3 regions of the Romboutsia sp. LXY-2 genome follow, and region 1 is predicted to be linked to each of the others. Evidence: predicted binding sites of a transcription regulator. Region 1 holds the regulator's gene; each other region holds the start of a gene.

Region 1 (11,133 bases):
TATTTGGTCGAAGTCATCTCCACCTAATCTATTGTTACCTGCAGTAGCTAAAACTTCAAAAGTTCCATCTCCTATTTCAAGTATAGATACGTCAAATGTTCCTCCACCTAAGTCGAATACTAATATTTTCTTTTCTTGATCTAATTTGTCCATTCCGTATGCAAGTGCTGCTGCAGTTGGCTCATTTATTATTCTCTTAACATCAAGACCTGCTATTCTACCTGCATCTTTAGTTGCTTGTCTTTGAGCATCTGTGAAGTAAGCTGGAACTGTTATAACAGCTTCTGTTACAGGTTGACCTAAGTAACTTTCAGCATCAGCCTTTAATTTTTGTAATGTTATAGCTGATATTTCTTGTGGAGTATATCCTTTACCATCTATGTCAACTTTGTGGTCTGTACCCATGTGAGTTTTTATTGATATTATTGTTCTATCTGCATTTGTTACAGCTTGTCTTTTAGCTGGCTCTCCTACTATTCTTTCTCCATCCTTAGTGAATGCAACAACTGATGGAGTTGTTCTCATACCTTCGTTGTTTGCTATTATTTGTGGCTCTCCACCTTCTAAAACAGCAACACAAGAGTTAGTTGTTCCTAAGTCTATTCCTATTATTTTTCCCATGATTGAATCCTCCTAAAATTATATATTAATTTTAATAGTTTTATTTTTTAATTTATTTTAACTAGCAAGAAACTTTTACCATAGTAGGTCTTACTATTTTAGTTCCTAGCTTATATCCTTTTTGAAGAACCATTACTACTTTGTTTGGTTCTACTCCATCTACACTTTCTTGCATTACTGCTAAATGTAGATTTGGATCAAAATCTTGATCTTGAGCTTCTATTTCTTCAACACCAAATTTTGTAAGTGTACTTAATAACTGCTTGTGTACAAGGTCTATACCTTTATACATGCTATTTTCTTTATCTTCACAAGCTTCAAGAGCTCTTTCCATACTATCTATAACTGGCACTAAGTCAGTTACTATCTTTTCATTTGCAAATAATCCTATCGTTTCTTTCTCTTGTTGAGTTCTTCTTCTATAGTTTGCATATTCAGCCTGTAATCTTTGATATTGTTCGTTAACTTCATCTAACTCATCTTGTAGCTTTTTTTCTTCAAGTTTTGAGTTTATGTCTCTAACATTATCATCATTACTAGTTTCTTCATTTACTTCTTCATTAACTTCTTCAGCCTTTGGCTCCTCATTAATTGAAGTATCTTTTTCTTCATTTATTTCTTCTTGATGTATATTTTTTTCTTCCAAGATACTACACCCCTCAGTTTATTTTTTATTAAGCAATAAGCTCATGTAGTTGATTATTGCATAAATTTTGGCATAATCCATTCTTGTAGGACCTATAAAGCTTATCCGTCCCATCATGTCAGAGCCTATATTATAAGTTGCTGTTACAATACTACAATCTTTAGCAACATTACATTCATTATCACTACCTATAATTATATTAACATTATCTTTTTGAATTCCTTTTGATTTAATCATTTGTGCCACTGTTTCTTTTTGTTCAAGCATATTCAAGAAAGATCTGGCCTTTATTACATCATTGAATTCAGGATAACTGAATATATTAGTAGCTCCATTTAAAGTTACTGCAAGGTCTTCATCTGACATATTAAAGTTTAATGCATCTACAAGCTCATCTATTAATGCAGAATACTCACTTATTTCATATTTAATAAATGCTATTAATCTATCATCTAAATCTGTTATAGTCTTCCCTGAAAGTTTTTTAGTAAGATTATCAGAGATTAAATTTAATTTAGATTGATCTAAATAAACATTTGTAGCTAAATTAGCATTTTTTATATCTCCCTTATCCGTAACTACTATAAGCAATATATTATTATCATTCATTGAAACTAACTGTATATGCTTAATTATACTGTGGTTTGTCATACTTTTTGTTACAGCAACAGTAGTATAGTTAGTAAGCTGAGATAATAGCTTAGAGGTCTCATGAATTAAATCTTTTATATGATTTACGTTGTCTTGTACGGCTTTCTCTATTAATACCTTCTCTTGTAAGCTTAACTCACTTTGAGCCATTAATAAATCTACATATAACTTATAGCCTTTTTCCGAAGGTACTCTACCAGCTGAAGTATGCGGTTGAATAAGATAACCTAACTCTTCTAAGTCAGCCATTTCATTTCTAATGGTAGCAGCACTAATCCCTAAATCATGTTTTTTTGATATAGTTCTAGACCCTACAGCTTCTGCTGTTTCTATATAATCTTTAACTATCGCTTTGAGGATATTAAGTTTTCTTTCATTTAGTTCCATATAGCACCTCCTCGCTGTTAGCACTCACTTTTTCCGAGTGCTAAAAAGATTATATATATTATATACCACTATAAATTTATTTTGTCAACACTTTTAAGATATTATATAAATTCTACAAATACACTATTTGAGATTTCTCTGCCTTTTTGCGTAAGCTTTATTCCATCTTTACTTTCTTTTATTAAATTTCTTTGTGTTAATTTATCTATTTGACTTTCATATTTATTTTTAAAATCAATATTAAATTGATTTTTAAAGTCTTCATATTTTATACCTTCGTTCATTCTTAGTCCCATAAATATTTTTTCTTGTATCTTATCTTCATTACTTAAATTTTCTTTATGGTCTATTGGCTTTTCATTATTCATGATTTTCTCATGATAATCACTTAACCCCTCTACATTGTTATATCTTACATTATTTAAATACCCAGAAGCACCAGGACCTAATCCAATGTATGAGTCACACTTCCAATATAAAATATTATGTTTACACTCTTTATTAGGTTTTGCATAATTTGAAATTTCATACTGATAATAACCTTTCTCCTTTAGATATTCTATTGTATGGTTATAAAGATTAATATCTGTATCTTCGTCAATTAACTCAAACTCATTTTTTTCATACATATCATATAGCTGTGTACCCTCTTCTAATATAAGAGAATATGCCGAAATATGTGATGGATTTAATGTTATAATTTTTTCTAATGTTTCCTTCCAATCATCAATACTTTGATTTGGTAAACAATACATAAGATCTATATTTATATTATCAAATCCGACTTCAATAGCTTCTTTATAGTTTTTTTCAAACTCTTCATACGTATGTATCCTACCAATATTTTCTAGATGGTGATTTTGTACTGCTTGTAATCCTATACTAAGTCTATTTATTCCTATTTCTTTCATAGCTAATAGCTTTTCTTTTGTAATGGTACCAGGATTACATTCTATTGTTATTTCTGCATCTTCTTTTATATTAAAATTTTCATAGATATTTTTAAATATCTCTTTTAATTCTTCGCCACTTAATATACTAGGTGTACCTCCACCCAAAAATACACTGCTAATTTCATCTTTAATATTATTTTTTTCTAATTCATTTTTATACATAGACATTTCTATCTTTAAATCACTTAAATAAGTTTCCTTAGACATTTTGTTCATTTTGTACGAATTAAAATCACAGTATTTACATTTACTTATACAAAATGGTATATGTACATATAATCCTAACATATTAGCCCTCTTTCCTCTATTGATTAAAAATCAATCACTATATTCTTACTATATAAATACATTAACCTATTATAGATAAACTTTCTATAGTATTTGATTAAAAGAAATAGGATATCTCATCAAATTATATTTATGTGAGATATCCTATATTAGTTTTTATCTATTTTTTACTCATATATGAATATACTGGTATACCTATTAGAGTTACAACTATACCACCTAATGCTATTGCTGTAGCAGTAAAAAGTTGATTTACTATTACAAATAATCCACCAGCTATTGCTATTAGCGGTATTATTGGATATAGAGGCACTCTATAAGGTCTATTTAAGTTCGGTTGTTCTTTTCTAAGCTTCATAACACCTATAAATGTTAATACGTAGAATACCCAAATTATAAATACTGTTAAGTCCGTTAAAAGATTGAATTGACCAGATAATGCATATAAACATGCTAATATCGCTACTAACCATATTGCATTAGCCGGAACTCCACCTTTGTTTAATTTTTCAAACTTAGAACTAAATGGTAATGTATTTTGTTTAGCTAATGTATATGGTACTCTTGGTCCTGTTAATAAATATCCATTTAGTGTTCCAAATACAGATATTAGTATACCAACAGTTATTATTTTACCACCTATATCTCCAAATATTTTTGTTGCAACTAATGCTGCAGGCGCTGTAGCAGTAGCTAACTCACCAGCTGGGGCTACCCATAAATATGCTAGATTTATTATTATATATACTGCCATAACTATAGATAATCCACCTACAATAGCTCTTGGTAAGTCCTTATCAGGATTTTTCATTTCTCCAGCTATTGCACCAACATTTATCCATCCATCATATGCGAATAAAGTCGCTATTAATACTTGTCCTACTGCTCCTGTTACTGTTACTGTTACTCCAGATCCTACCATCGGTTCAAGTACAGGATTTCCATTTCCTTTTATAAATCCAAATACCATTATTAATATTAAAGGTAATAATTTCGCTACTGTAGATACAGTTTGTATAGCACCTCCCATTGAAGATCCTATAGTGTTTAATAATGCTAAAAATAATATTATTGCAATTGCTACAGGAAGTACCACTGACATGTTTCCTGCATTATAGCCTAATAACTCTGCAACTTGCTTAGCAAATATCACTGCTAATGCTGCAATTGTACCTGGGAAGAATAAAACTGTTTGCATCCAACCAGTTAAAAATCCTAATTTTTTTCCGTATATTTCTTCAATATAAACCATCATACCACCAGTTCTAGGTATTGCTGCAGATACTTCTGCTGCAGTTAGACCTGCTGTAATAGTTATTATTCCACCTAATATCCACGCTATTATACCAAGTCCTGGTGCTCCATTAGTAGCAGTATATATAGCTTGTGGTTTGAAGAATACTCCTGAACCTATAACCATACCTACAACTGTAGAAAGGGCAGCTGACAAGCCTAGTGTTTTTTTTAGTTGATTACTCATGTAAACCCTCCTTAATTTATGATCAAAAATGATTCATATAACTTTATTTTAATATTATTCCCAAGTTGTTTTTAATTATTTAAAATTGTATATATATAACATCATTCAACAACAATCAAATAATAATATTAACAAAAAAACCAAAAAGCCAAAGTTTTTTAAACCTTGACTTTTTTAGTATTATTCATCTAATTTTAATACTGACATAAATGCTTTTTGAGGAACTTCTACAGATCCTATTTGTCTCATACGTTTCTTACCTTCTTTTTGCTTTTCAAGAAGTTTCTTCTTACGAGATATATCTCCTCCGTAACACTTAGCAAGAACGTCTTTTCTAAGTGCACTTATAGTTTCTCTAGCAACTACTTTGTTACCTACTGCAGCTTGGATAGGCACAGCAAATTGATGTCTTGGTATTTCATTTTTAAGTTTTTCACACATAGCTTTTCCTCTATGGTAAGCACGACTTTCATGTACTATAAAGCTAAGTGCATCAACTTGTTCTTTATTTATTAATATATCTAGCTTAACAAGCTTAGAAGGAGTGTATCCTTTTATTTCATAATCTAGAGATCCATAACCTCTTGTTCTTGACTTTAAAGCATCAAAGAAATCATAAACAACTTCGTTAAGAGGAAGATCATAATGTAGCATTACTCTCTTATCATCTATGTACTCCATGTTTATCATAGTTCCACGTCTCTCTTGGCAAAGTTCCATAACTACACCAACATAATCTTTAGGAACTATTATATCACCTTTAACTATAGGTTCTTCTATCATATTTATTTCAGATACTTCTGGTAAGTTAGTAGGATTTTGTATCATTACTACTTCTCCATCAGTTTTAGTTACTCTATATATAACAGAAGGAGCTGTTGTTACAAGACTTAAGTCGTATTCTCTTTCTAATCTTTCTTGTATTATTTCCATATGAAGTAATCCTAAGAAACCACATCTAAAACCAAATCCTAACGCTGCTGAAGTTTCAGCTTCAAACTCTAATGCCGCGTCATTTATTTGCATTTTTTCAAGTGCATCTCTTACGTTTTCATACTTTTCACCTTCACCTGGATATATACCACAGTATACCATCGGTGTAGCTTTTTTATATCCTGCCATTGCAAGGTCAGTCGGGTTATTTGCATCAGTTATCGTATCACCAACATGACAACTTCTTATATCTTTTATACTCGCCGCTATATATCCAACATCTCCAGCAGTAAGTTCATCAAGTTCTCTTTGCCCTGGAGCCATAACACCAACTTCAGTTACTTCAAACTTCTTGTTAGTATTCATCATTTTTATTGTCATACCTTTTTTAACAGTTCCTTCGAATACTCTAACATATGCTACAACACCTTTGTATGCATCATAGTATGAGTCGAATATTAAAGCCTTTAAAGGAGCTTCCTTGTCACCTGTAGGTGCAGGTACCTTTTCTACTATCGCTTCTAGTACATCCTCAATATTTAAACCGCTCTTAGCAGATATTAATGGTGCTTCACTTGCATCAAGTCCTATTATATCTTCTATTTCTTGCTTTATTTCGTCTGGTCTCGCACTTGGAAGATCTATCTTATTTATTACTGGTAATATTTCTAAATCTTGATCTAGAGCTAAATAAACATTAGCTAAAGTTTGTGCTTCAACACCTTGCGCCGCATCCACTACTAATAATGCTCCTTCACAAGCTGCTAAACTTCTAGATACCTCATAGTTAAAGTCTACGTGTCCTGGAGTATCTATTAGATTTAAGTAATATTCATTTCCATCCTTAGCTTTATACACTAATCTAATGTTTTGAAGCTTTATTGTGATTCCTCTTTCTCTTTCAAGATCCATGTTATCTAATAACTGATCTTTCATTTCTCTATCACTAACAAGCCCTGTCTTCTGTATTAATCTATCAGCTAAGGTAGACTTACCATGATCTATATGCGCTATTATACTAAAATTCCTAGTTCTACTTTGTTTGTTGTCCACCTTATTTCCTCCTTTATGATTATTATCATAACTTTTATTTTATAATATATCCTCTTTTATGTAAATATAAGTTACTTTATAATTGTAAATTTTAATACATTATTATCTATATATTTTATATAATTTCCAATAAACAAAAAAATAAGACCTATTTTTCAATAAGCCTTACTCTTATTATCTTTTTATTTGAGCCTTAATACTTTCTGATAAGTTATCAATATTCTCCATAGCATTCTCTATATAAGTTTTCGCGCTATTTATAGTATCTTGTATTTTAATTTCTTGTCCTAACATTTTTTTTGCATTTATATCTATTACTAAAACACAAATCATCGCATTTATAACTAAGAAAAATATAAATATTACTTTACTAATTGTTCTAAATTTCTTTTTCTTAGATTTTTTTTCTAAAGTCTTTTCTAATCGACTCATTATAATATCCTACTATTTACTCTCTATTTATATTCTTTAAAGTATTCATCTAATATATTAGCGATATATTTTGCTGATGCTTGTGCCTCTTGTATACTTGTAGCATTACTTCCTACTTCTACTAACATATGGTTTTCTGCTACAAATTGATTATACTTACCATAAGGCTTTACCATTACAGGCATTGTTATTCCTGGATATTTTGATTCCGCAAGCTTCGTTATATCTTCAGCTAAAGCTTTAATTTCATTTACATTTTCATTTTTTGCACCAACTACAAAGAAAAATTTAGCTACTTTTTCTCCATTTATAGTTGTTGTAAAATTTTCATGTTGTGTTTTCTTAATTTCCGCAGTATCCAGAGTCCTTGCGTCTCTATGTAAGTCTATTGCTATTTTTATTGAATCATAATTTGATTTAATATCCTGTATTGTCTTCAAACTAGTCGGATAAGAATCATTATATGATGAATCATTATACTTAGTAGTGTGGGCTACTCCCCAACCTTTTTTACTTAATTCATCTGTTAATACACTACCAACTGACATTACAGATTTATTTTTATCTGTAGACTTATAATTGTTTTCTGGATAATTTGAATATGCTTCAGTACTATGAGTGTGATATATCAATATGCTAGGTTTTTCCTTTGTAATTCTTAAATCATTTTTATATTCACTACTTGCTACTTGCTTACTTTCATTAGATGTATTTATATTAGGTAAATTTTCTTCACCAATATGAACTTTTATATAATCATCTTGCTCCTCATTATTTTTACTTTTATCTTCTTTTTCAACCTTATCTTGTTTTTTACTCTCACTAGTATCATCTTTATTGATATCTACAGGATTTTGATTTTTAGTCTCCGGATATGATGAATTTATAAGGAATTTTATAAATTCGTCTTTATCTAGTGCACAAGATATTGTTGGTAAAATACAAATAAGCACGCAAATTATAGCTGTAGCTCTTATGCGTTTTTTTAACATTCTTTTTCCTCCTTATTTGGTGATCCTACCTGGATGAAGAGATCTATTTAATCCTTCACTAATTATTACTGATAAATTTTCGATTGTCTCATCTATATCCTTTGGTGTTACAACTAAGTTTTTATCATATGGATCAAGAGAATCCCTTATTAGCATATATTTTTCTTCTTCTTTAAGTTTCTTTAACATATTATAAAAGTTTTCTGATTCTTCTGATTGAGACATTAAGTTATCTATTGCTACATCTAATACATCATTAGCAAGAGTAGCTGCATCTACTACTGTAGGTACTCCTATTGCTATAACATCTACGCCTAAATATTCTTTATTTAATGCTTGTCTTTTATTACCTACACCTCCACCAGGTGCTATTCCTGCTGTTGAGATTTGTATTGTAGCATTTACTCTTTCCATTTTTCTTGATGCCAAAGCATCTATTGCTATCACTCTATCTGGCTTTATTCTATCAACAATAGATTTCACTATTTCTCCAGTTTCTATACCAGTTATTCCCATAACCCCTGGACTTAATCCTGCAACCTCAGTAAAATCATCATCATAGTCTTTATTGTAATTTTTAAATATATGTCTTGTTACAAGTGTTTTTGATACAGATTTTGGTCCTAGGGCGTCAGATGTAATATTCCAGTTTCCTAAACCAATAACTAATGTTTTTTTAGTTTTGTCCATTCCAAGTATGTCTACCAACTCATCTTTAAGATAAGCTATCATTTCCTCTCTAGATTCATCATCATCGAATTTCATTAAATTACTTTCTAAGGTTACGTATTTTCCAATACCCTTATTCATTATTTGTGATCCTTGTTCATCTATTATTTCAACTTTCGTTACTATACAATTTTCAAATTCTTTGTTTTCTATTTTAACTCCTGGTATTTCATTAGTCTTATCTGCACTCTCTTGATACATTTCTTTCGCTTCTAAAGCTAGATCCGTCCTAATTTTAAACATATTAACCTCCACGTATTATCTTAAAGATATTTATAATTGTTAACATTTTTTAGTATTTTATAACTAAAAATTATAAATTTACAAATCTTTGAATAATTAAGTTCTATGTTGTAAATTATTTTTATATAGGTTATAATCTAAAAAGTCAAAAGTAACAAATGTTATATAAGGTTAAAATTTATATAAAGTAATAAATAATTATCCTTGATTTTTAGATTTATTTCTGTTAAAATCTAATATGTTGACGATGAATATAATAAAAACACACACGAGGGGGTGAACACGGTGGCAAACATAAAATCAGCTAAGAAGAGAATAAAAGTTATCGAAAAGAAAACTGCTTTAAATAGAGCTAGAAAATCTCAAGTTAAAACTGCAATAAGAAGATTCGAAGAAGCTGTTACTGCAGGTAACAGAGAAGAGGCTGTTGCTAAGTTCCAATATGCTCAAAAGAGAATATACCAAGTAGCTTCTAAAGGAACTATACACAAGAACGCTGCAGCTAGAAAAGTAGCTAAGTTAGCTCAAAAATTAAACGGAATGAACGCTTAATTAACCGTTTATATTTCTCAATAGATATTAACCCTTGATTCATATCAAGGGTTTTTTATCTTTTTATCACAAATTATTAATTTTAATAAATTTATCTTTTTTAAATGTGATAAAAACTCTATTTAAATTAATATAAAAAAAGCCTAGATACATAGTATAAACTCTACTATTTTATCTAGGTTTTTTATTGTTATCTAATATATACTAACTTATTTTTCTCTGACAATATTTACTTACTAACATTTCTACAGCTAAAGTATCTCTAACTAATCCATTTTTTATCTTGTAATCACTTTCTAAAATATAATTTAACATATCTACTATTATATCATCACTAAAACTAATAGCTTGTTTTAGAGCCTTACCAGCAACAAAAGGATGTATTTTTAATTTTTCAGATATTACTTTTGTTGTATATCCCTCATTTTGAAGTTGTCTTACTTGAATAACCACTTTAAATTGTTTAGCTATCATAGCAAAGATTCCAAGAACTGACTCTCCTTCTTGTATCATATCATTTAATATTTTTATAGCATTGGATGATCTTTTTTCACCTATGCAATCTATCAGCTTAAATATATCATTTTCAACTTTCTTTTGAGATAATTTATCTATTATTTCATTAGTTACCTGATTTCCCTTACCAACAAAAGAACTTATTTTATTTATCTCATTTTGTAAATCAGACAATGTTTTTTCACTACTTTTATCTCTGTATCCTTCTTGGTCTATGAAATACATTATTTGAGGGTTATCTATATGGGCCTCATTAGCTTCAAATTGCTTTTTAACCCATTTAAATAGATCCATATCGGATAATTTATCACAATTAAAAACTATACCCTTCTTATCTATTTTTTTTACTAAAGACTTTCTTTTATCTATTTCTCCATATACTACAAATACAATAACTGTAGTTTCTGGTATATTGTCTAAATGCTCTATTAAATATTTTTCATCCGCGTCAGTAAAATTCTTTTTCTTTCCTTTTAATAGCTCAAAATCTTTAATTATTACTACTTTTTTTTCATCCATAAATGGAAGTGTCTCTATAGAGCTTATAACTTGGTCTAGAGTAGTTTCTTTTCCATCTATAACATCTAGGTTGAAGTCTAGCATACTTTCTTCTAAGTTGTCTTTTATTACTTTTACTCCGTTATCTATAAGATAATA
Region 2 (11,133 bases), on a different contig from region 1:
CATTACAACTTGTGAAATCATATGTTTTATTGGACACTAAAAGAGCACTATTTCTAGCACTCTTTAACTTGAAATTTTAATACAATTGTAAATCTATCTTTCTAATATAGGAACATAAATATCCATAACAGTATCTTTTCTATGGTGACATCTTTCATCATAAAATTCAAAGTCTATCTTTTCTTCATCAAAAACATAGCCACTATCTTTAAACCACTCTTCAAATATATATTTCCAAGTTTCTTTTATTATTTTAGCAAAATCATCTTGAGATAAATCATCAGTCGTATCCACTGGTGGAGTTGTAAAGACCGCATATGTTGCTTCTGGGATTTCTATTGTAATCATGTCTTCTGTAACAGATTTAAAATCATTAACAAGTACACCCAAAAGATATGTCGCTTCTCCATCTTTGTTACAAGATGGAATGCATACTCCAACTTCACCATGTTTTTCTGGTTTTAAAATTTCATACATTTTACTTTCTAAATTTTCACCATTGTAATTACTCCAAAATGAAGCAATATCCTTAGTAAAACTTCCATTAGAAATATTTGTCTTTATACCATACCCTGCAACTTTAAATGCAGGCTTATTTACAATAATAGGATTCATAATATAACCTCCAAGTTTACATATTGATTCTTTATTAGAATAGCAGCCTTCCATGCGTTTTATATATTGTGTTGGGCTAAATCCATACTCTTTTTTAAATGCTTTCGAAAATCCATTGTGTGTATCAAATCCATACTCCAAGGCTATATCTATAATTCTATTTCCATCAAATAGTTTCATAGCCGCCAAGGATAATTTTCTTTTCTTTACATATTCCATCAAAGTAATACCATAATACATATTAAATATTCTACAAAAATGAAAAGTAGAATATCCACATCTACTTGAAATCAACTCCGGAGTTAATTCATTATTTATATTTTCTTCAATAAACTCAATAGATTTTGACATTACTTCGCTATAATTCAATTGTTCACCTACTTTCATCACGTGATAATTAAAGTATATCAACTTAATTGAAGTTATATTGTTCCTAAATTGCTATGTTTATTTAATTGTATAAAAAAAGCCATCTTAATAAACAAGAGTTTATCAAGATAACTTTAATATTGTATATATTTTCAATAATATTATCTATTATTTACTTTCACCTTAAGGTTGGGTCTTTTGATAAATACTTATTATAATAATAAATAATCATTATTATTGCTCCAATAGACGCATCTATCATGTCTTGCATTGTATCTTTTAGACCACCAGATTGTGTTTTCATGTGTGCATAAGTATCTAGTAAATACTCTGCTATCTCACAAATTGAAGAGATTCCTATTGCGAAGAAAAATAAAACTACACAAAGCCACAATTTCCCTGCACTTAATTTTACATCTGAATCTTTTAAAATATTCCATCCTATTTTGACAGTTATAAATCCTGACCAAAAATGTAGTAAATCATCATAAATTTTTATTTTATCATATAAATTATATGATGATCCTAGAACAAAAGAAAATAAAATAAACAAATTCCCTACTAAATATACGCTTTTATCTAGAACAGGTGATTTTTTCAAATATATTTTTGTTAATACAAACAAAATAACTAGTGAAAGTACACAAAGTCCAAATCTTCCATAGTCTTTCTTAAAAAGAAAAAATCCTATAGAAAAAACATATATTATATAAAGTATGTATTTAAATATATTAACTCTTTTATCATTCAAATTATTACCCTCCTTATTACTTAGTTAATATCTATTATTTCTAGCTAATATATTTTTATAACCTTATTTTTGATCAAAGCCTTCTTTTGCTTACATAGTATACTTTTCTTAATAGCACAAAAAAAGCATATCGAAATTATAAACATAATTCGATATACTTTTATTAAGCAAATTGCTAGATTTTATTTAACAAAAGCTAACGCACCTTCATAATTAGGCTCATTAGTTATCTCAGATAAGTATTCTGTATAAGTAACCTTTCCTGATTCATCAACAACTATTACAGCTCTTGATACTAATCCTAATTCTTTTATATATAATCCATAGTTCTTAGAGAACTCTCTATCCTTATAATCAGATGCAGTTATTACATTTTCTACTCCTGCATTCCCACACCATCTAGCTTGAGCAAATGGTAAGTCCATAGATATTGTGCAAACTGTTACATCATTCAATTTTGATGCTTCTTGATTAAACTTTCTAACTTCCATATCACATACAGGTGTATCTAATGATGGTACTGCAACTAGTATCTTTTTACCTTTTATATCACTAAACTTTATAGGGTTTAAGTCATTTCCAACAACAGTAAAATCTGGTGCTACATCTCCTACTTTTACTTGGTTTCCTTCTAATGTTAATGGCGCTCCTTGGAATGTAACTTGCATAATATTTCCTCCTTATTGTGTAACTTAATTTATTTGTTTCACATTTTATATTTACCCTATGTGTCTTATTCTAATCACAGATTTATTTAAAATTTTTGTACATGAGGTTATATATGAACACCGTTGTATCGATTACAAATTAATATTAATTATTTTAGCCTCAGGAATATAATCTTCTATTATTGATTTACATAAATTAAAATAGCCACTACATTTATCAATTATTGCCGCGTCACTACTTACAATTCTATCTAGCTTATCTAATACTATATCTGCATTATTTACTAACTCTACTTCAGTAATAAAATTATAATTTTCCATTATCTCTAATATATTGCATTTTAAATTACCTGAATTTGAAACTGGGGCATCTAAATAAATTTTTACATGTTCCGCTTGTTGTTTTTCTAAATAATCAGCTATTATTTTTATAGCTATATCTGTTTTATCAATTATTTTATAAGTCCCTCTAAGCCCTGCTAAATCTCTAATATTCCCATCTCTACCTTGTATCAAAGTTCCACCGGATAATGCTACCTCTAAGGTAATTATTAAATTAAATCCATCTATGTATATACCATCATTTTTTATTTCATCACAAGATAATCTTTTAGACATTCTTAATTCTTTCTGTTTTGTGGTACAAGTAGCCCTTTTAAGTGCATCTCTTTGTCTTATTGAAAACTGATATCTATCTCCTACAAATGTAACTACTGATTCTATTTTATATTCTCTATCTATTAACCACTCTATCTCTTCTTTAGCCTTATTCAGTCTAACTAACTCTTTTTCTGAAAACCACCTTATATCACTTTCATGATACCCTCTTTTTGATATTTTGCTCATTAACTACACTCCTTAATTGAGATGATATATTATTATTCTAATATGCACAAAAAGAAGAGACTAATATGCCTCTTCTTAACTATCTACTTTAATGTGTTAACCTAGGGCAACATCTAATATCATCATAACCATAAATCCTAAAATTACTCCTATTGCAGCTAAGTTTTTATTTTCACTTGCACTTTCTGGTATTAGCTCTGAAGACACTACAGAAATCATAGCACCTGCAGCAAAAGCTAATAAAAATGGTAACATACTTCTAATAGTTATAGCGGCAAATGCACCTAGCATACCTGCTAAAGGCTCCACCATACCTGATGCTTGACCGTATAAAAATGACTTTCCTCTACTATACCCCTCTCTTCTTAAAGGTAAGGACACTGCTGCTCCTTCTGGAAAGTTTTGTAATCCAATTCCTAAAGCAAGTAATAACGCTGAAATTACTGTAGCTCCCTCAACACCTGATGCTACACCACCAAAAGCGACTCCAATAGCCAATCCCTCTGGTATATTATGAATTGTAACTGCTGCTACTAATAACATACTACGCTTTAATGAGCTACTTTCTCTATTCATATCATTGTCTTTCCATTTTGTAAAATAATATTTATCTAAAAACTTCTCAGATATAACAATAAATATTCCTCCTGCGAAAAAGCCTAAAGCAGGTCCAATCCAAGAACACTGAACTCCCATTTGTTCACTTAATTCAATGGCAGGATTTAATAATGACCAAAAACTCGCGGCTATCATTACACCCGCTCCAAAACCTAACATAGAATCTAAAATCCTTCTATTTATACTTTTAAATATTAATACTACCGCTGCTCCTAATGCTGTCACTGCCCATGTAAATAATGTTGCTATCAGCGCTTGTATAACAGGAGACTGCTCTAAAAACCATTCCATATATGTCCCTCCTATTTTCATATTCATCTCTGTATAGTATTTATATTCAAAGTATTCATGTTAGGTTCCTTACTTTTAATAATTTGTACAATTTTTATCAACACATATAAACTTACCCTATCCATAAATTATCTCTAATAAAAATAGGAGTTGTGCTAACAATTAACTATTAGCTACAACCCCTATTATATATATTATTTTACAGTTACATTTATATTATCTTCATTTCCATCTATAACTACAGTACATCCATTATGAACTTCTCCTGCTATCATTTTCTTAGCAATTATAGTTTCTAATGTATTACTTATATATCTCTTCAATGGTCTAGCTCCATAAACTGGATCGTATCCTTCTTTTGCCATTATTTCTTTTGCACTATTAGTTACTTCAATTTTTATATCTTTTTCTTTTAATCTCTTTCTTAAAGAATTCATGAATATATCAATTATTTGTTTTATACCTTCTAAATCTAAAGGTTTAAACATTATTATATCATCAACTCTATTTAAGAATTCTGGCTTAAATCTACGTTTCATTTCATCCATAACTATATCTTTAGTTTGGTCTGTTATATTATCACCAGCCTCTAATAAATAGTGACTACCAATGTTTGATGTCATTATTATAAGAGTGTTTTTAAAGTCAACAGTCTTGCCTTTATTATCAGTAAGTCTACCATCATCTAATATTTGAAGGAACATATTAAATACATCTTCATGAGCTTTTTCTATTTCATCAAATAATATTACTGAATATGGATGTCTTCTTACTGCTTCAGTTAGTTGCCCGCCTTCTTCGTATCCTACATATCCTGGAGGTGGCCCTACAAGTCTAGATACTGCATGTTTTTCCATGTACTCTGACATATCTATTCTTATTATATTATCTTCACTGTCAAATAAGTTGTTTGCAAGAGTCTTAGCAAGTTCTGTTTTACCAACTCCTGTAGGTCCTAAGAATATAAATGAACCGATTGGTTTATTTTCATCTTTAAGTCCTGCACGAGCACGTATTACAGCATTTGATACTGCAGTTACTGCCTCATCCTGTCCTATTACTCTCTTATGAAGTTCATCTTCTAGTTTTAATAATTTTTCTCTTTCACCTTCAACAAGTTTAGCCACTGGTATTCCAGTCCATTTAGCAACTATTTCAGATATTTCATTCTCTGTTACTTCCTCTTTTAAAAGAGCATTTTCATAGCTTTCTTTAATTTTTGCTTCATATTCTTTGATTTGTTCTTCAAGTTTTGGAATCACTCCATATTTTACTTCAGCAGCTTTATTAAAATCATATTCTCTTTCGTATTTTTCAACATTTCCTTTAGCCTCATCAAGTTGTGCTTTTAAGTTTTTAATACCTAATATTTGTTGCTTTTCTTTTTCGTATTTAGCACTCATCTCATCATTTTTAGATTTTAACTCTGAGATTTCTTTTCCTAGCTTTTCAAGTCTATTTTTACTTTTTTCATCATTTTCTTTTAATAATGCTTCTCTTTCTGTTTCTAGTGTGAATAACTTTCTTCTTACAGTATCAAGTTCTGTAGGTAAGGAGTCAATTTCACTTCTTATCATAGCACCAGCTTCATCTATTAAATCTATTGCTTTATCAGGTAAATATCTGTCTTGTATATATCTATCTGATAATTTTGCAGCTGCTACTATTGCATTATCATGTATTCTTATACCATGATGAATTTCGAATCTTTCTTTTAATCCTCTAAGAATTGATACAGTATCAGAAACACTTGGCTCTTCAGCTATTACAGGTTGGAAACGTCTTTCTAATGCTTTATCTTTCTCTATATATTTTCTATATTCATCAAATGTTGTTGCACCTATACAGTTTAATTCACCACGCGCAAGCATTGGTTTTATTAAGTTACCTGCATCCATTGAACCTTCTGTTTTTCCAGCTCCAACTATTGTGTGTATCTCATCTATAAATAGTATTATATTTCCATTTGCACCTTCAACTTCTTTTAATACAGCTTTTAGCCTTTCTTCAAACTCTCCTCTGTATTTTGCACCAGCTATTAATGCCCCCATGTCTAAGGCATATATTACTTTATCCTTAAGCCCTTCTGGAACATCTCCTCTTACTATTCTTTCTGCAAGACCCTCAACTATAGCTGTTTTACCAACACCAGGCTCACCAATTAATACTGGGTTATTTTTAGTTCTTCTTGATAATATTCTTATTACTCTTCTTATTTCTTCATCACGACCTATTACTGGGTCTAATTTATTTTTCTTAGCTAATTCAATTAAGTTTGTTCCATAACGTGCTAAAGCTTCATATGTGCCTTCTGGATCTTGAGTTTCTACTCTTTGATTTCCTCTTACTTTTGATAATACATCTAAGAAATCTTTCTTAGTAATGTTGAATTGTCTTAGTATTTTCCCTACTATATTATTACTTTCCATATCCATCATAGCAAGCATAACATGCTCAACGCTAATATAATCATCATTAAACTCTTTTGATATTTCTTCTGCTTTTATTAATACTTCATTTATTCTTCTAGTAGCTGTAACCCCTTGTGAACTTATACCTTCTCCATGTATTTGAGGAAGCTTTCTTAATTCTAAATCTATTGTATTTTTTAATGAATCTACAGATACATTCATCTTATCAAATATATTTGGAATTAATCCATCTTCTTGATTTACAAGGGCTGCAAAAAGATGAACTACATCAACTTGCTGATTATGATTTTTTACTGCAATATTAAAAGCATCATTTAAAGAATTTTGTACTCTTATTGTCATTCTATCTACATTCATATCTAAACCCTCCACTTTCTATATTTAAGCAATATTTATTATACGCATATTTTAAATTTATATTTTGTTAGCAGTCTCATTTATCGAGTGCTAACTCGTTAATAAAAATATACTCCTCTTAAATAATTTTGTCAACAGAATATTTTTGATTTATTCTAAATTCCAATATATACAATTTATATGAAGCAAAAAGAAAAGCTAGTCAAATTGACTAGCCTTCATTTATATAATTATTATTAATTTTTATTTTAGTTTCCTATGAACATTTGAGTCCAGTATAATTGACCCTTAGCGTTTTTAGCTACACCTACTCCTATTTCAGTGAAACTAGAGTTTAATATATTTTTTCTATGTCCGTCAGAATTCATCCATGCCTTCATAACTTCTTCTGGAGATGTTTGTCCCATAGCTATATTTTCTCCTGCACTCTTATATGATATTCCAAATTGCTTCATCATATCAAATGGAGATCCGTATGTTGGAGAGTTATGGTCAAAGTAGTTTTTGTCTATCATGTCTTGTGATTTAGTTGTTGCTACATTTGATAACTTTGCATTTAATGTTAATGGTTTTGCTCCAACTTTTGCTCTTTCAGCATTAACTAATTCTAAAACCCTTTGTTGGAATGCTGCATAATCACTTGAAGTACCAGGATTTTCCTCTGGTTTTTGTTCAGGCTTTTGCTCTGGCTTTGTTGTGTTGTTATCATTTGAATCTCCTGGTAATGCTGGAGTTTCATTTGGAGTTTGCTCTGGCTTTTCTTCTGGTACTACAGTATTGTTATCATTTGAATCTCCTGGTAATGCTGGAGTTTCATTTGGAGTTTGCTCTGGCTTAGCTGTATTATTGTTACATGTTTTTCCTGATAATACTAATATATTATTAAGTAATTTTTCTGGAGTTAATATTTTATTTAAATCACAGCTACTAGAGTTACCATGGTTAGATTCGCAATCATCAGTTCCACAGTTGTTTAAATTACAGTTGCTTTTCTTATTACCAACTTTTATTGAACAACTACTTTTGTGAGTTTTGCAAGTAGTTTGTCTATTTATAGTTTGTGCACTTGCTGGAACAGTTGCTCCTAATGTTATTATCGATACAGCTCCTATTGCTACTAAATGTTTAATTTTCTTTGTCATATCCTTCACCTCTTTTTGAATTTTGAGATTACGAATTACATTTGTTACTTTTTTGTAATGTTTTGTAACCTTTTTGTAACCTTTTGTTAAATCTATAATATCACATATTTCGACATTTTCTATTGGTAGTTTTTTGTAGTTACCCCTTTCCACTTATACAAAACCTTCCTTATACCTGTTAAACACTAGCTTTCATAAGAATTTTAAAAATAAAAAAAGAGCTAAATTCAATTTATAGCTCCTCTATTTCATAGGTGTTATAAGTTTAAATTTAGCTCTTTACAATTAGTTAGAGTATACCATGCACAATTACTACATATATCTGTAAACATATCTTCATTCATTTTTTTGTATATCTTATCTTTTAATTCCTTATAAATATACTTATCTTCTTTTATATCAAAGTAATCTATAATTTTTGAATCTATTTTTTCAACCTTTTCTTGACTTTTACAAAGCCGATTGCCTAAATTGTATGGACATTTTGAACATATATCATCTAAACCAAATACAATTTGAATATCCTGTGAATCATCTTTTAACTCATTAATTATCTTTTTCATATTAATATTAAAATCTTCACTATAACCTTTACCAACATAAGCTTTCATACATAATATATGATGTGGCCTTATTTTTATCATTATTACACTCCTAAGTTGATTCTTTTATTTATACTAGTTCCTACTATATATGCTAATATTATTTTTAATATATCTACTGCAACAAACGGAATTACACATGCCATTAAGCCTGCCATAAAAGTCATGTCTGTTACAAAACAGAATTGAAGAGTCCCTATTGTATAGCTTATTATAAGGCCTATTATCATTCCAATAAAAACCATTGGCTTACTTTTATACTTCTTAGAAAAGTAACCTACTATTAAAGCTATTAAAGGAAAAGATAAAATAAATCCTCCTGTAGGCCCTAGTACTATTCCCATACCCCCACTCATTTGTGCAAATACTGGAATACCAATCGAACCAAGAAGCACATATATTATTTGAGATATAGTCCCTAGTTTAGGACCTAATAATATTCCAGACAACATTATTGCAAATACTTGCATCGTAAGTGGAATTGTTGTAAATGGTAATGGTATTGATATTTGAGATAATACTGCAGTTATACTAGCAAATAAACCACACACTATAATTTCTTTAGTTGTTAATTTCATATAAACTTCCTCCATTTTTAGTAAACCATTTTATTTTTTATGGTTTACATTTATTTTATATCAATTCTAGTTCAAAAGCAATTTTTTTAAGTGTTTTTATTTATATTTATATCCACTCAAACAATCCATAGTTTTTTTTAGATATTAACGAACTCAAAATATAGATAATCCATATATCAATTGATATAATACTAGTAATAAATGGATGAAAGGGTGAGTAATATGTTAGAGTTGCTAAAGAGTAGAAGAAGTATAAGGAAATATGAAGATACCCCGATTGAAAAAGATCTACTAAACAAAATATTGAAATGTGCATTAATTGCTCCATCTTCAAAAAATAAAAAGCCTGTTGAGATTATCGTAGTTAATGATAAAAAAACTTTATCAAAACTAGAAAAGTGTAAAAACATGGGAACTTTAGGACTTAAAACTGCACCAACAGCTATAGCAATAGTAGCAAATACAGAGATCAGTGATGTTTGGGTTGAAGATGCGTCTATTGTAGCTACTATAATCCAACTAGAAGCTGAAGCTCTAGGACTTGGGTCTTGTTGGATCCAAATGAGACAAAGACAAAGTGAAAATGGAGACTCTGAGGTTGATGTAAAAAAAGTACTAGATATACCTGATAATTATGGTGTGTTATGTGTTTTATCCATCGGATATAAAAATGAAGAAAAGAAACCTTACAATGATTCAGACTTCAATTTTAGTAAAATTCATTATAATAAATTCATTTAGTTTAACTTTGTTATAATAAATTCATTTAGTTTAACTTTGTTATAACTTTTGATTTACTACAAATTAAAAGGTTTTCAATTTATAATCTTTTTTATCATAGTTTATTACTTTATAACTATACTATCTCTTATTGTAGATAAAATTAATGGCATTAATTCATTTTTATTATGAACTAATGCCATTTAATTTTATCTATACCAACTTATTATTGGATATTAAACACTATAACAAAATTCTCCGTTTTCCTTCATTTCAAAGAAATCTCCATATCCAATATCAAATGCTCTTTTTTCAATATCACATACTTCTACCTGATGTTTTATTAAATATGTTAAAACACCTGTATAAGATATATCACCCTGAATTGCAGCTCCACAAATTTTATTATCTTTATATACTATTTTTTTGTAATAATCTTTTCCACATCTAGTCATTACTTCATAGCTATCATCTTGAGGATTACATAAACCTATTGATACAGTAGGTATCCCCATAAAATTCATACTATTTTTTAGCATAAATTTATCATCTATTTCCTTTTCAAGACCTACCATGTTATATGCTGCTACTATTCCTTGTTTAACAGCTAAGGGCCATATAGCATTTTTGCCAACAACATCTCCAGCTGCATACACATCTTTTTTATTTGTTTCACATTTATCATTTATTACTATGCCCCTATTATACTCAATGCCGCTGTCATCTATAAAGGTCGCATTAGGAACTACTCCAGTTGCCACAATTATCATATCACATTCAACTACATTTCCATCTCCAAGTAATATTGATTTTGCATTGTCATTATCATCTAAAACAATTTCTTTAACTGCCGAATTTGGATAAAGCTTCACACCTGCCTTAACAAATTCTTCTTCATATACCTTAGATAAAGGTGGATCTAACTGTAAGTTCAATATATTTGGTTCCATGTAAACTACTGATATTTCTAGGTTTTTATATTCTAATAAACCTGATAATGCATCTATACCTACTAATCCTGCACCTATTATTGCTACTTTTTTTGATGTTTTTGCTTTATCAATAATTTGTTCTACATCGTCAATATTTCTAAGAGAATATACAAAATTACCCTCTCTTAAATTTTTTATTGGTGGTATAAATG
Region 3 (11,133 bases), on a different contig from region 1:
ACAGCTGGTGATTTCATATTACCTAGCTGAACTATAGCCCCTCCTGCTTCTACTATTCCTGCACTTTTTAAACCTATAAATGCTATAAACAATCCTATTCCTGCCGTAACCGCATGCTTTAATACTGTTGGTATACATTCAATTATCTTTTCACGTACATTTGTTAAGCTTAATATTATAAATATAATTCCTTCTATGAATACTGCACATAAAGCAAATTGCCAACTATACCCCATTCCAAGTACTACTGTATAAGCAAAAAATGCATTCAGTCCCATTGCTGGCATTAAAGTTATTGGATAATTAGCCAATAGACCCATTGCTATACTACCTATACAAGACGCTAATGCTGTAGCTGTAAAAACTGCTCCTTTATCCATACCCGCTTCACTAAGTATAGATGGGTTTACTACAAGTATATAAGCCATCGTCATAAATGTTGTTATACCTGCAATAACTTCTTTTTTTACAGTTGTATTGTTTTCTGATAGCTTAAATATTTTTTCTAAAATGTTATTTTTATTGTTTTGTTTTGTTTGAGTAACTTGCATAATATTCCTCCCATAAGTTTTCAAATTTCTTTTGGGGTAAAATAAAGGGATGCTCTCAAATCAAACCATCATATAGTAATATATTAAGACATTAATATCTAAATATATTTACCTATAATCTAGTTTAAATTTGTAAGCATCCCCTGTTTTATCCCTGTAAAGTGTTAATATATATTAAATATATGTGATTACTTATTATTCCCACTCTATTGTTCCTGGTGGTTTAGAAGTTATATCATAAACTACTCTGTTAGCTCCATCAACTTCATTTACTATTCTATTAGATATCTTTTCTAATACATCATATGGCATCTTGTACCAGTCTGAAGTCATACCATCAGAAGATGTTACTGCTCTTATTCCTACTAAGTAAGCATAAGTTCTTTCATCTCCCATAACTCCAACAGTTTTTACATCTGGTAATGTAGCAAATGCTTGCCATATTTCTCTATATAATCCATGTTCTTTTAATATATCCATGTAGATTGCATCAGCTTCTCTTAAGATATCACATTTTTCTTTAGTTACTTCACCTATTACTCTTATTCCAAGACCTGGACCTGGGAATGGATGTCTGAAGATTAAACCTTCTTCTATTCCAAGCTCTAATCCTATTTTTCTAACTTCGTCTTTGAATAATTCTCTTAATGGTTCAACTATTTCAAATTCTATATCTTCAGGTATTCCACCAACATTGTGGTGAGATTTTATAGTAGCAGCTTCACCATGTCCACTTTCTACTACGTCTGGGTATATAGTTCCTTGAACTAAGAAGTCCATCTTCCCTAATTTATTTGATTCTTCTTCGAATACTCTTATAAATTCTTCCCCGATTATCTTTCTCTTCGCTTCAGGCTCAGTTACTCCCTTTAGCTTAGATAAAAACCTATCTTCACAGTTTACTCTTATTAAGTTCATGTCGAATGTATCTCTGAATATTCTTTCTACATCGTCACCTTCATTTTTTCTAAGTAATCCGTGGTCAACAAATACACAAGTTAAGTTATCTCCTATAGCTCTGTGTACAAGTACCGCTGCAACTGATGAATCAACTCCACCACTTAAAGCACAAAGTACTTTTTTGTCTCCTATTTTTTCTTTTAATTCTTTTATCTTATCATTTATGAATGAATCTGTAGTCCAATCTCCACTTACTTCACAAACATTGTATAAGAAGTTTCTAAGTACCTTATCTCCTTCTTGACAGTGTTCAACTTCTGGGTGGAATTGTACTCCGTATAATTTCTTTTCTGCACATTCCATAGCTGCAACTGGACAATCCTTAGTTTGAGCTACCGATTTAAATCCTTCTGGAAGTTCAACTATTAAATCTGTATGACTCATCCATACTATGTTTGAAGATATTCCTTCAAATATTTTAGATTCATTGTAAGTTATTTCAGTTTTTCCATATTCTTTTTCTGCGTTACTACCTTTTCTTACAGTTCCCCCAAGTATATGACTCATTACTTGTATACCGTAGCATATTCCTAGTATAGGTACTCCTATTTCGAATATTTCTTTAGCTATTTTAGGAGAATTTTCTAAGTAAGCACTGTTTGGCCCACCTGTGAATATTATCCCTTTTGGATTCATTTCTTTTATTTTTTCTATATCAGTAGTATACGGTATTATTTCACAGTATACGTTGTTTTCTCTAACTCTTCTTGCGATTAATTGGTTATATTGTCCCCCAAAATCTACTACAAGTACTAATTCATGTTTCATACTATATCTCTCCTTGTACACTATAGTTTGGCGCTTCTTTAGTTATTGTTATGTCATGCGGATGACTTTCTTTTAAAGATGCCGCTGTTATTTTCATAAATGTAGCTGTTTCCATTAAATCCTTTATGCTAGGAGCTCCACAGTATCCCATACCAGCTCTTAATCCACCTAACATTTGGAACACTATCTCTTCTGCTTTACCTTTGTATGCAACCATTCCTTCAACACCTTCTGGAACAAGTTTCTTTGCATCACTTTGGAAGTATCTATCTTTCGAACCTTTTTCCATTGCTCCTATAGATCCCATACCTCTGTATGTCTTATAAGATCTACCTCTGTATAAAACTATTTCCCCTGGACTTTCTTCTGTACCTGCGAATAATGATCCCATCATACAAGCTGAAGCTCCAGCAGCTATTGCTTTTACAACATCTCCAGAGAACTTTATACCACCATCTGCTATAACTGGTACTCCATACTTATGACCAACTTCAGCACAGTCCATAACAGCTGTTACTTGAGGTACTCCTATACCTGCAACTACTCTTGTAGTACATATAGAACCTGGTCCTATACCTATCTTAACACAGTCAGCTCCAGCTTTTATTAAGTCTTCTGTTGCTTCTGGTGTAGCTACGTTACCAGCTATTACTTGAAGTTCTGGATAAGCTGATTTTACTTTACCTACAGCATCCATAACCCCTTTAGAATGTCCGTGTGCACTATCTAACACTATAACGTCTACATTAGCTTTAACTAATGCGTCTACTCTATCCATTAAGTCTGCACTTATTCCTACAGCTGCCCCACATAATAATCTACCTTGAGCATCTTTAGCTGAATTTGGATATTGTATTTTCTTTTCTATATCTTTTATTGTTATTAAACCTTTTAAGTGACCTTGGTCATCTACTATAGGTAATTTTTCTATTTTATTTTTCTTAAGTATTTGTTGAGCCTCTTCTAAAGTTACTCCTTCTTTAGCAGTTACTAAGTTTTCCTTAGTCATAGCTTCTTCAATGCTCTTAGTCATATCATCTTCGAATTTTATATCTCTGTTAGTTATTATCCCTATTAACTTGTTATCTTCATCAACTATAGGTACACCTGATATTTTGTATCTTCCCATTATATCGTCAGCATCTTGTATAGTGTGATCTTTAGATAAATAGAATGGATCTACTATAACTCCACTTTCACTTCTCTTTACTTTATCAACCTCTAATGCTTGTTCTTCTATTGACATGTTCTTGTGTATTATACCCATACCACCTTGTCTTGCCATAGATATAGCCATTTTAGATTCTGTAACTGTATCCATACCTGCACTTAATAGAGGAATGTTTAATTTTATCTTTTTAGTTAAATTAGTTCCTATGTTTACTTGGTGTGGTAATACCTCCGATTTCTTAGGTACTAATAAAACATCATCAAAAGTTAATCCTTCTTTTAGTATCGTTGCCATAGTAGTTCTCCTTCCATTTTAATTTATAATATACGAATTTTTTATTGATTTTATTGTTTTTAGTTCGTCTTTATTTTGTGTACAAAAAAACCTGTATAGTAACTTCCATAATTAATGCTCATAAAAGTGAAATTACTATACAGGCTTCCAAAATATCTTTTGTAGCTAACCTACAAGGATTTGTTATCGGCTTGCAAGTTTACTTAAGATGATATTCTGATATAATAATTTCACTCATAGTCGAGATATTTACGGTATCTCGGTAGAAACTCTCAGACCTTATTTCTGAGTATATACGAGTGATAATAATTTTATTTATATGTATTTATTTCTTTAAGTTGTATATTAATTTATCAAAAAATATTCCTTATGTCAATAACTTTAGGCCTATTTTTTCTTTTATTGTATAGTTTATTTCATTGAACACTTTATATAATGGTATTTGTTTATCATTTGATATTAATTTACAGTCCTCATACTCCGGAGTCACCTTAATTATTTTACCTTTATAGTAACCAATTTTCACTTTAACTTTACCATAAGGTGTCTCTATTATCTTAAACTTTCTATCTAGCTTTTGCCTATAGAACTTATTGTATCTAACACCAAAGGTACTAGTCTCAATAAGTAATAACTCTATAAACTCTTGCAATTTTTCTTCCTCGCATAATATAGACAACTTTGTAGCAGGTCTATTCTTCTTCATATAGATATTTTCTGTATAAATATCTAGTGCGCCTTTTTCTAATATTACTTCGTATAAGTACGAATATATCTCAGAAGACATATCATCTATATTTGCGCATATTTCATATACTACTTCTTCTTTTTTTTTTCACCAAGTATTGTTCTTAACATATTAGGTATTTCAAATTTCTTATGTCCTATACCATAGCCTATTTGCTTCGGCTCAAACTCTATTACATCTACGAACTCATTACATAGTGTTTTTATAATAGCTGCACCTGTTGGAGTAGTACACTCTCCTTTTACTGTGTTCATCTTTATCGGTACATCTTTTAGTATCTCTATTGTAGCTGGAGCCGGAACAGGCATAATACCATGATCACACTTTACAAACCCAGATCCTACAGGAACTGAATTAGTGCATATCTTATCTATATTAAGTAAGTCAATTAATATAGCTGATCCAACTATGTCTACTATAGAATCTATAGCCCCCACCTCATGGAAATGTATTTTATCTATAGTAGTTCCATGAACCTTCGCCTCAGCTTCACCTATAGTCATGAATATTTTTTTAGACATATCCTTAACAGCTTCATTTAATTCACTATTATCAATGATATCAAATATATCTATTAAATGCCTATGAGCATGAGTTTCTCTTGCAATTACCTCTACATTAGTCCCTACTATTCCACTTTCATTTTTCTTACTTACTTTTATTTCAAATTCCCCTTTTAGATTTAGTTTTTCTATTTCCTCCAGAAATATCTCCTTTGGTACTCCTAAATCCAATAAACTTGCCAGTGTCATATCTCCTGATATTCCATTTACTATGTCAAAATAAAGTATTCTTTGGTCCATATATATTCTCCTTAAGTGTATACTTATTATTTTAGTTTATTTATCATGGATGCCAAGTATCCTGCTCCAAATCCATTGTCTATATTTACAACAGATATTCCAGATGCACAACTGTTTAACATTGTTAAAAGAGCCGATAGTCCACCAAAATTAGCACCATATCCTACCGATGTAGGCACAGCTATTACAGGTACATCCACAAGACCTCCTACAACACTAGGAAGAGCTCCTTCCATACCAGCCACAGCAATTATTACCCTAGCTTCATCTAAAATATGTTTACGGTCTAATAACCTATGTATTCCAGCTACACCCACATCATAAATTCTATCTACATCATTCCCTAAAAACTTCGCAGTATAATAAGCTTCATCTGCTACTGGAATGTCAGAAGTACCTCCTGTTAATACTAAAATCTTACCTTTACCATTGTTAGTTATATAATGGTTTTGTATTTTTAGTATTTTAGATAGTTCCTCATATTCACAATTAGGGTAAATCTCTTTTAGTTTTTCATAAGTTTCTTTTCTACATCTAGTCCCCAGTATATTAGATTTTTTTTCATACATCTTGCCAACTATACCTAATATATGCTCATCACTTTTCCCCTCACAATAAATCACCTCAGGGTATCCATTTCTTATTTCCCTATGATGATCAATATTTGCATATCCAAGATCTTCATAAGGAAGGTTTTTTAACTTATTCAAAGCTTCATCTATATCCATGTTATTACTTTTAACTTCCTGTAGTAAATCTCTCAAATCCATATCAATACCTCTTTACTATTATAGTGTAGTTATTTTTCATATAATTGAATTATACCCTTTATAGGTTATATTTTCCACATTATCAAAAAGTCTTATATATAAATTTATTAGCATATTCTACGTTTCTAAACACTAACATATTAACTATTTTATTAGAATCATAATAACAGTTTTATTCCATATAAAAAAACTACCTCAAACAAAACAGCCAAAGATAGTTTTATAGTAGTTATTATATTTTATTGAAGAACCTCTACAACCTTAGAAGTTAGTACTTTTATAACAATAGGAAGTATAGTCAACACCGTAGTAAGCCTTACCAAATGAAGCAATGCCACAATATGAGTCTGCGCACCAAAAGATTCGGACATTATAGTCATATCAGCTATCCCACCTGGAGCCGCACTAAATAAGGCAGTCGGCAAATCAAGACCCGTAACCTTATGTATAATCAATCCCAAGCATATACTTAATGCAGTTAAGCCAATAACCAAAACAATAGCCGGTAATATCAAATCTTTCAAACCTTTTATAGATTCCATAGTAAAGTTCAAGCCTATCATGGCACCAATAACAATTTGAGCCACCACCTTAAAATTAGGCGGTATATCACCTTTACCAGTGAACACATTAAACACAGCAACAAAAACCATAGAACCTATCATAGCCCCAGCAGGTATCTTAAGCTTAATACCCAAATATCCACCAACAGCTCCTATTAATAATGTATAAATTATTCTCTCCATAAATCCACCTCGCACTTATATCATTTATAAGTAAATTATAAATCTAAAAATCTAGATTTACTATTTAAGCAAATGTCTTTTTAGTGTCTTTATATATCCACTCCAATTATTATTGTAAAATAAAAAAAAATTTGGAGTGGGATTCAGCGTAGGGATGGATATATTAGTTTAAATGTCATTTGCAGACACGATCTTAGTCTGCATGACATAAAACTAATATATCCACCCCGGAGCGCCAATCCATCTCCAAATTTTCAGTTTAGCAGCAACACTTACTACATCATTCCTGGCATTCCGCCGCCCATTGGCATTGGATCTTCACTAGGTATATCAGCAACAGCAGCTTCAGTAGTTAAGAACACACCAGCTATCGATGCTGCATTTTGAAGAGCACTTCTAGTAACCTTAGTTGGGTCAACTATCCCTGTCTCTACCATATTTACATATCTTTCATTTAGTGCATCAAATCCTATTTCAGGATCTTCATTCTTAACAGTTTGAACTATTACAGCTCCTTCAAGACCTGCATTTATTGCTATTTGTCTTAATGGTTCTTCTAATGCTTTTCTTATTATTTGAGCACCTAATTTCATTTCTCCATCAAGAGTCTCTATTAACTTCTCTATAGCAGGTATTACACTTACTAATGCAGTACCTCCACCAGCAACTATACCTTCTTCAACAGCTGCTCTTGTAGCATTAAGTGCATCCTCTATTCTTAGCTTTCTTTCTTTCATTTCAACTTCTGTAGCAGCTCCTACCTTAACAACAGCAACTCCACCAGCAAGTTTAGCTAATCTTTCCATTAATTTTTCTTTATCAAATTCAGAAGTAGTTTCTTCTACTTGATGTTTTATTTGATTAACTCTATTTTCTATAGCAGCCTTATCTCCAGCTCCATCTACTATTGTAGTGCTATCTTTTGTAACCTTTACTGAAGATGCTCTACCTAACATAGTAATATTAGCTTCTTTTAATTCATATCCTAACTCTTCAGATATTACTACCCCACCTGTAAGTGTAGCTATATCTTCAAGCATTGCTTTTCTTCTATCTCCAAATCCAGGAGCTTTAACAGCTACAACTTCAAATGTTCCTCTTAATTTATTAACAACTAATGTAGATAATGCTTCACCATCAACATCTTCAGCTATTATTAATAATTTTTTACCTTGTTGAACTATTTGCTCAAGCACTGGTAATATATCTTGAATATTTGATATTTTTCTATCTGTTATTAATATATATGGATCGTTTAATACTGCTTCCATCTTATCTACATCCGTAACCATGTATGCAGATACAAATCCTCTATCAAATTGCATACCCTCAACAGCATCTAGCTCTGTATGCATAGTTTTAGATTCTTCAACAGTTATAACTCCATCTTTTCCTACTATCTCCATAGCTTCAGCTATTAACTTACCTACTTCTTCATCTCCAGCAGATATAGAAGCAACTTGAGATATAGATTCTTTTGTTTCTATAGTTCTTGATTGAGATTTTAATTCTTCTACAGCAACATCAACTGCTTTTTGTATACCCTTTCTTATTAAAACAGGGTTAGCTCCAGCTGTTACATTTTTTAGTCCTTCTCTTATTATAGCTTGAGCAAGAACTGTAGCTGTTGTAGTACCATCTCCAGCAACATCATTAGTTTTAGTAGCAACTTCCTTAACTAATTGTGCTCCCATATTTTCAAATCTATCTTCTAATTCTATTTCTTTCGCTATTGTAACACCATCATTAGTTATTAAAGGTGAACCAAATTTTTTATCTAATATTACATTTCTACCTTTAGGTCCTAATGTTACCTTTACAGTATTAGCTAATTTATTTACACCATTTTCTAATGCTTTTCTTGTATCTTCAGCAAACTTAATTTCTTTAGCCATTATTATCCCCTCCTAATAAGTATTATTCAACTACTGCTAAGATTTCACTTTGTCTTAATATAGTGAACTCTTGTCCATCTATTTTAACTTCTGTACCTGCGTACTTTTGGAATATTACTCTGTCTCCAACTTTTAATTCCATTGTTATTTCTTTTCCATCAACTATTCCACCTGGTCCGACTTCTACAACTTCAGCCATTTGAGGTTGTTCTTTAGCCGCTCCTGGTAAAACTATTCCACTTGCAGTTTTTTCCTCTGCCTCTACTTTTTTAATAACTACTCTGTCAGCTAATGGTCTTATTTTCATCTTCTATCCCTCCTAAATGATTATATATGTAGAAATATTTTATACATTTTTATCACTCTATTAAGTAGAGTGCTAACAATTATTATAATATACTATTTACCCATAATTTTCAATAGATTAGAGCAAAAAAAGGCTATTTTTCATTCGTATATTTTCGTCAAAATAGCCAATTTTTCTTAAGTTTATTTCTATAATATTGGAGAGAATAATCTTGCTATTGATTGCTTAGTTTTCATAATTATACTTCGCTTTTCAAATCTCTCTCTATCTAACGGCTCACTATCTTCAATATCCCTAAAGAAATCTTTAGTCATTATTTTGATTATTTCTTTATCATATATAAAAGCATTTATCTCAAAATTAAGCATAAAGCTTCTTAAATCCATATTAGCTGAGCCTGTGGAAGCAATTTTATCATCTATTATTACTACTTTAGAATGCATAAATCCTTTTGTATATAGATACACTTTACCACCAGATTTTAATATATCTTCAAAATATGAATAAGAAGCACTATTTACTATTTTGTGGTCTGCTATTTTAGGGAATATAATTCTTACATCAACTCCACTTAGCGCCGCACTTTTTAACGCTCTCAATATACTTTCATCTGGAATAAAATATGGAGTTTCAATATATACACTTTTTTTAGCTTGGCATATAGCCGAGAAATATGCATAATGAATAGCTTCCCAATCACTATCTGGACCACTCGCCACAACCTGAATCATGCTATCGCCTTTATACTCTATATCTGGGAAGTATTTTTTTGTTATTATAACTTCTCTTGTTGTATAATACCAATCTATTAAGAATATCATTTGAAGCATATACACAGACGTACCTTCTACTCTTATATGTGTATCTCTCCAATATCCAAATTTTTTATTTTTGCCTACATATTCATCACCAATATTTATACCCCCTGTATATCCAATAGTTCCGTCAATCACTACTATTTTTCTATGATTTCTATAATTTAACTTTCCACCTATAACAGGAAACTTAGCTGGTAAAAAAGGTTCTATCTTTATACCTTTTCTTTTCATTTCATTGAAGAAATCTCTATGGAACCAAAATCTCCAACACCCAACATCATCATATAGAATTCTAATCTGGACACCTTCTTGGGCTTTTTTTATAAGTTCATCTTTAATCTTATGCCCGATTTCACTATCTTTTATTATAAAATACTCTAAATGGATATGTTCTTTTGCATTTTTTATATCTTCAATAAGACTATCAAATTTTTTGCTACCATTTTCAAATACATCTACTTTATTGTTTACTGTAAATGGAAACTTACCTGTATTAAGTAATAAACTTATTACTCTCTTCTTAGCTATATCGTCTTCATCATCTAGCAGTTTGTCATGTCTTATAGATTCCATTTCTAACTTAACTAGATCTTCTATTTCATCTAAATTCTCAAATAACTTTTCTTCTTTTATATTATTAGCTAATTTTTGGGTTTTAAATATCTTAATCTTTCTAATATTTCTTCCAAACACACCATAAATAACTAACCCAATCCCCGGAAGTAATATAAATATTAATAACCAAGTCATTGTTTTTGCTGGGTCTCTATTTTCAAGTATAATCGACATAGATAATATAGCTCCAAGTACATATGATATTACCATATATCCTATAAACAATATGTCTATCGGGTTCATATTTTCTCCCCCTTCTATTATTTACCTATTCCTAGCTCCCTTGCATAATAGAATAGATATTGTTGTGCATATCCTGATAAATCACCGAATTTATCTACCGCATACTGTCTAATTTTATGTAAACTCATATCATCATTTACATAAAATTCTTGCATTACTCTTTTAACCCATACATCCACTGGGAATGTATCTAATTTTTCCATACCAAATAAAGCAATACAGTCAGCTACTTTAGGTCCAACTCCATTATATTTAGATAATGCCTTTAAGCACATTTGAGTTTCAAGTTCTTTGTATCCTGTTACATTTTCTTTGTCTTCTATTATTCTATCTACTGTGCTCTTTATATATTTATCTCTAAATCCAGTTTGACAAGCTCTAATGTCCTCCTGAGAAGCCACACTAAGCTGTTCTGGCGTTGGGAATGCATAATATTCTTTCCCT

The links. Region 1 encodes HrcA, which represses chaperone genes, less so after heat shock. Its sites were predicted from a motif close to TTAGCACTCNNNNNNNNNGAGTGCTAA; they were not measured.
Region 2: a site for HrcA is predicted at 7,015-7,041, ahead of clpB (ATP-dependent chaperone ClpB). Genes of this name have one in related genera too.
Region 3: a site for HrcA is predicted at 9,063-9,089, ahead of ACI48P_RS19220 (co-chaperone GroES). Genes of this name have one in related genera too.

Annotation. Positions count from the first base shown of each region.
Region 1 covers NZ_JBKFGI010000006.1:406,312-417,444, forward strand. The annotation lists gene dnaK (molecular chaperone DnaK) at 1-621, opposite strand, end outside; gene grpE (nucleotide exchange factor GrpE) at 683-1,267, opposite strand; gene hrcA (heat-inducible transcriptional repressor HrcA) at 1,286-2,305, opposite strand; gene hemW (radical SAM family heme chaperone HemW) at 2,407-3,546, opposite strand; gene ACI48P_RS13150 (APC family permease) at 3,707-5,026, opposite strand; gene lepA (translation elongation factor 4) at 5,207-7,012, opposite strand; gene ACI48P_RS13160 (hypothetical protein) at 7,187-7,444, opposite strand; gene spoIIP (stage II sporulation protein P) at 7,468-8,436, opposite strand; gene gpr (GPR endopeptidase) at 8,449-9,408, opposite strand; gene rpsT (30S ribosomal protein S20) at 9,694-9,960, shown strand; gene holA (DNA polymerase III subunit delta) at 10,165-11,133, opposite strand, start outside.
Region 2 covers NZ_JBKFGI010000001.1:553,485-564,617, forward strand. The annotation lists gene ACI48P_RS02675 (AraC family transcriptional regulator) at 94-984, opposite strand; gene ACI48P_RS02680 (DUF2238 domain-containing protein) at 1,163-1,735, opposite strand; gene tpx (thiol peroxidase) at 1,918-2,403, opposite strand; gene ACI48P_RS02690 (DUF434 domain-containing protein) at 2,536-3,249, opposite strand; gene ACI48P_RS02695 (ZIP family metal transporter) at 3,346-4,158, opposite strand; gene clpB (ATP-dependent chaperone ClpB) at 4,353-6,947, opposite strand; gene ACI48P_RS02705 (CAP domain-containing protein) at 7,196-8,089, opposite strand; gene ACI48P_RS02710 (DUF1284 domain-containing protein) at 8,347-8,733, opposite strand; gene ACI48P_RS02715 (biotin transporter BioY) at 8,736-9,269, opposite strand; gene ACI48P_RS02720 (nitroreductase family protein) at 9,492-10,010, shown strand; gene ACI48P_RS02725 (NAD(P)/FAD-dependent oxidoreductase) at 10,226-11,133, opposite strand, start outside.
Region 3 covers NZ_JBKFGI010000015.1:57,313-68,445, forward strand. The annotation lists gene ACI48P_RS19185 (NCS2 family permease) at 1-551, opposite strand, end outside; gene guaA (glutamine-hydrolyzing GMP synthase) at 747-2,279, opposite strand; gene guaB (IMP dehydrogenase) at 2,281-3,744, opposite strand; purine riboswitch at 3,962-4,063, opposite strand; partial or broken gene larC (nickel pincer cofactor biosynthesis protein LarC) at 4,112-5,295, opposite strand; gene larB (nickel pincer cofactor biosynthesis protein LarB) at 5,322-6,065, opposite strand; gene ACI48P_RS19210 (AbrB family transcriptional regulator) at 6,305-6,811, opposite strand; gene groL (chaperonin GroEL) at 7,087-8,706, opposite strand; gene ACI48P_RS19220 (co-chaperone GroES) at 8,729-9,013, opposite strand; gene cls (cardiolipin synthase) at 9,202-10,689, opposite strand; gene ACI48P_RS19230 (DNA-3-methyladenine glycosylase family protein) at 10,707-11,133, opposite strand, start outside.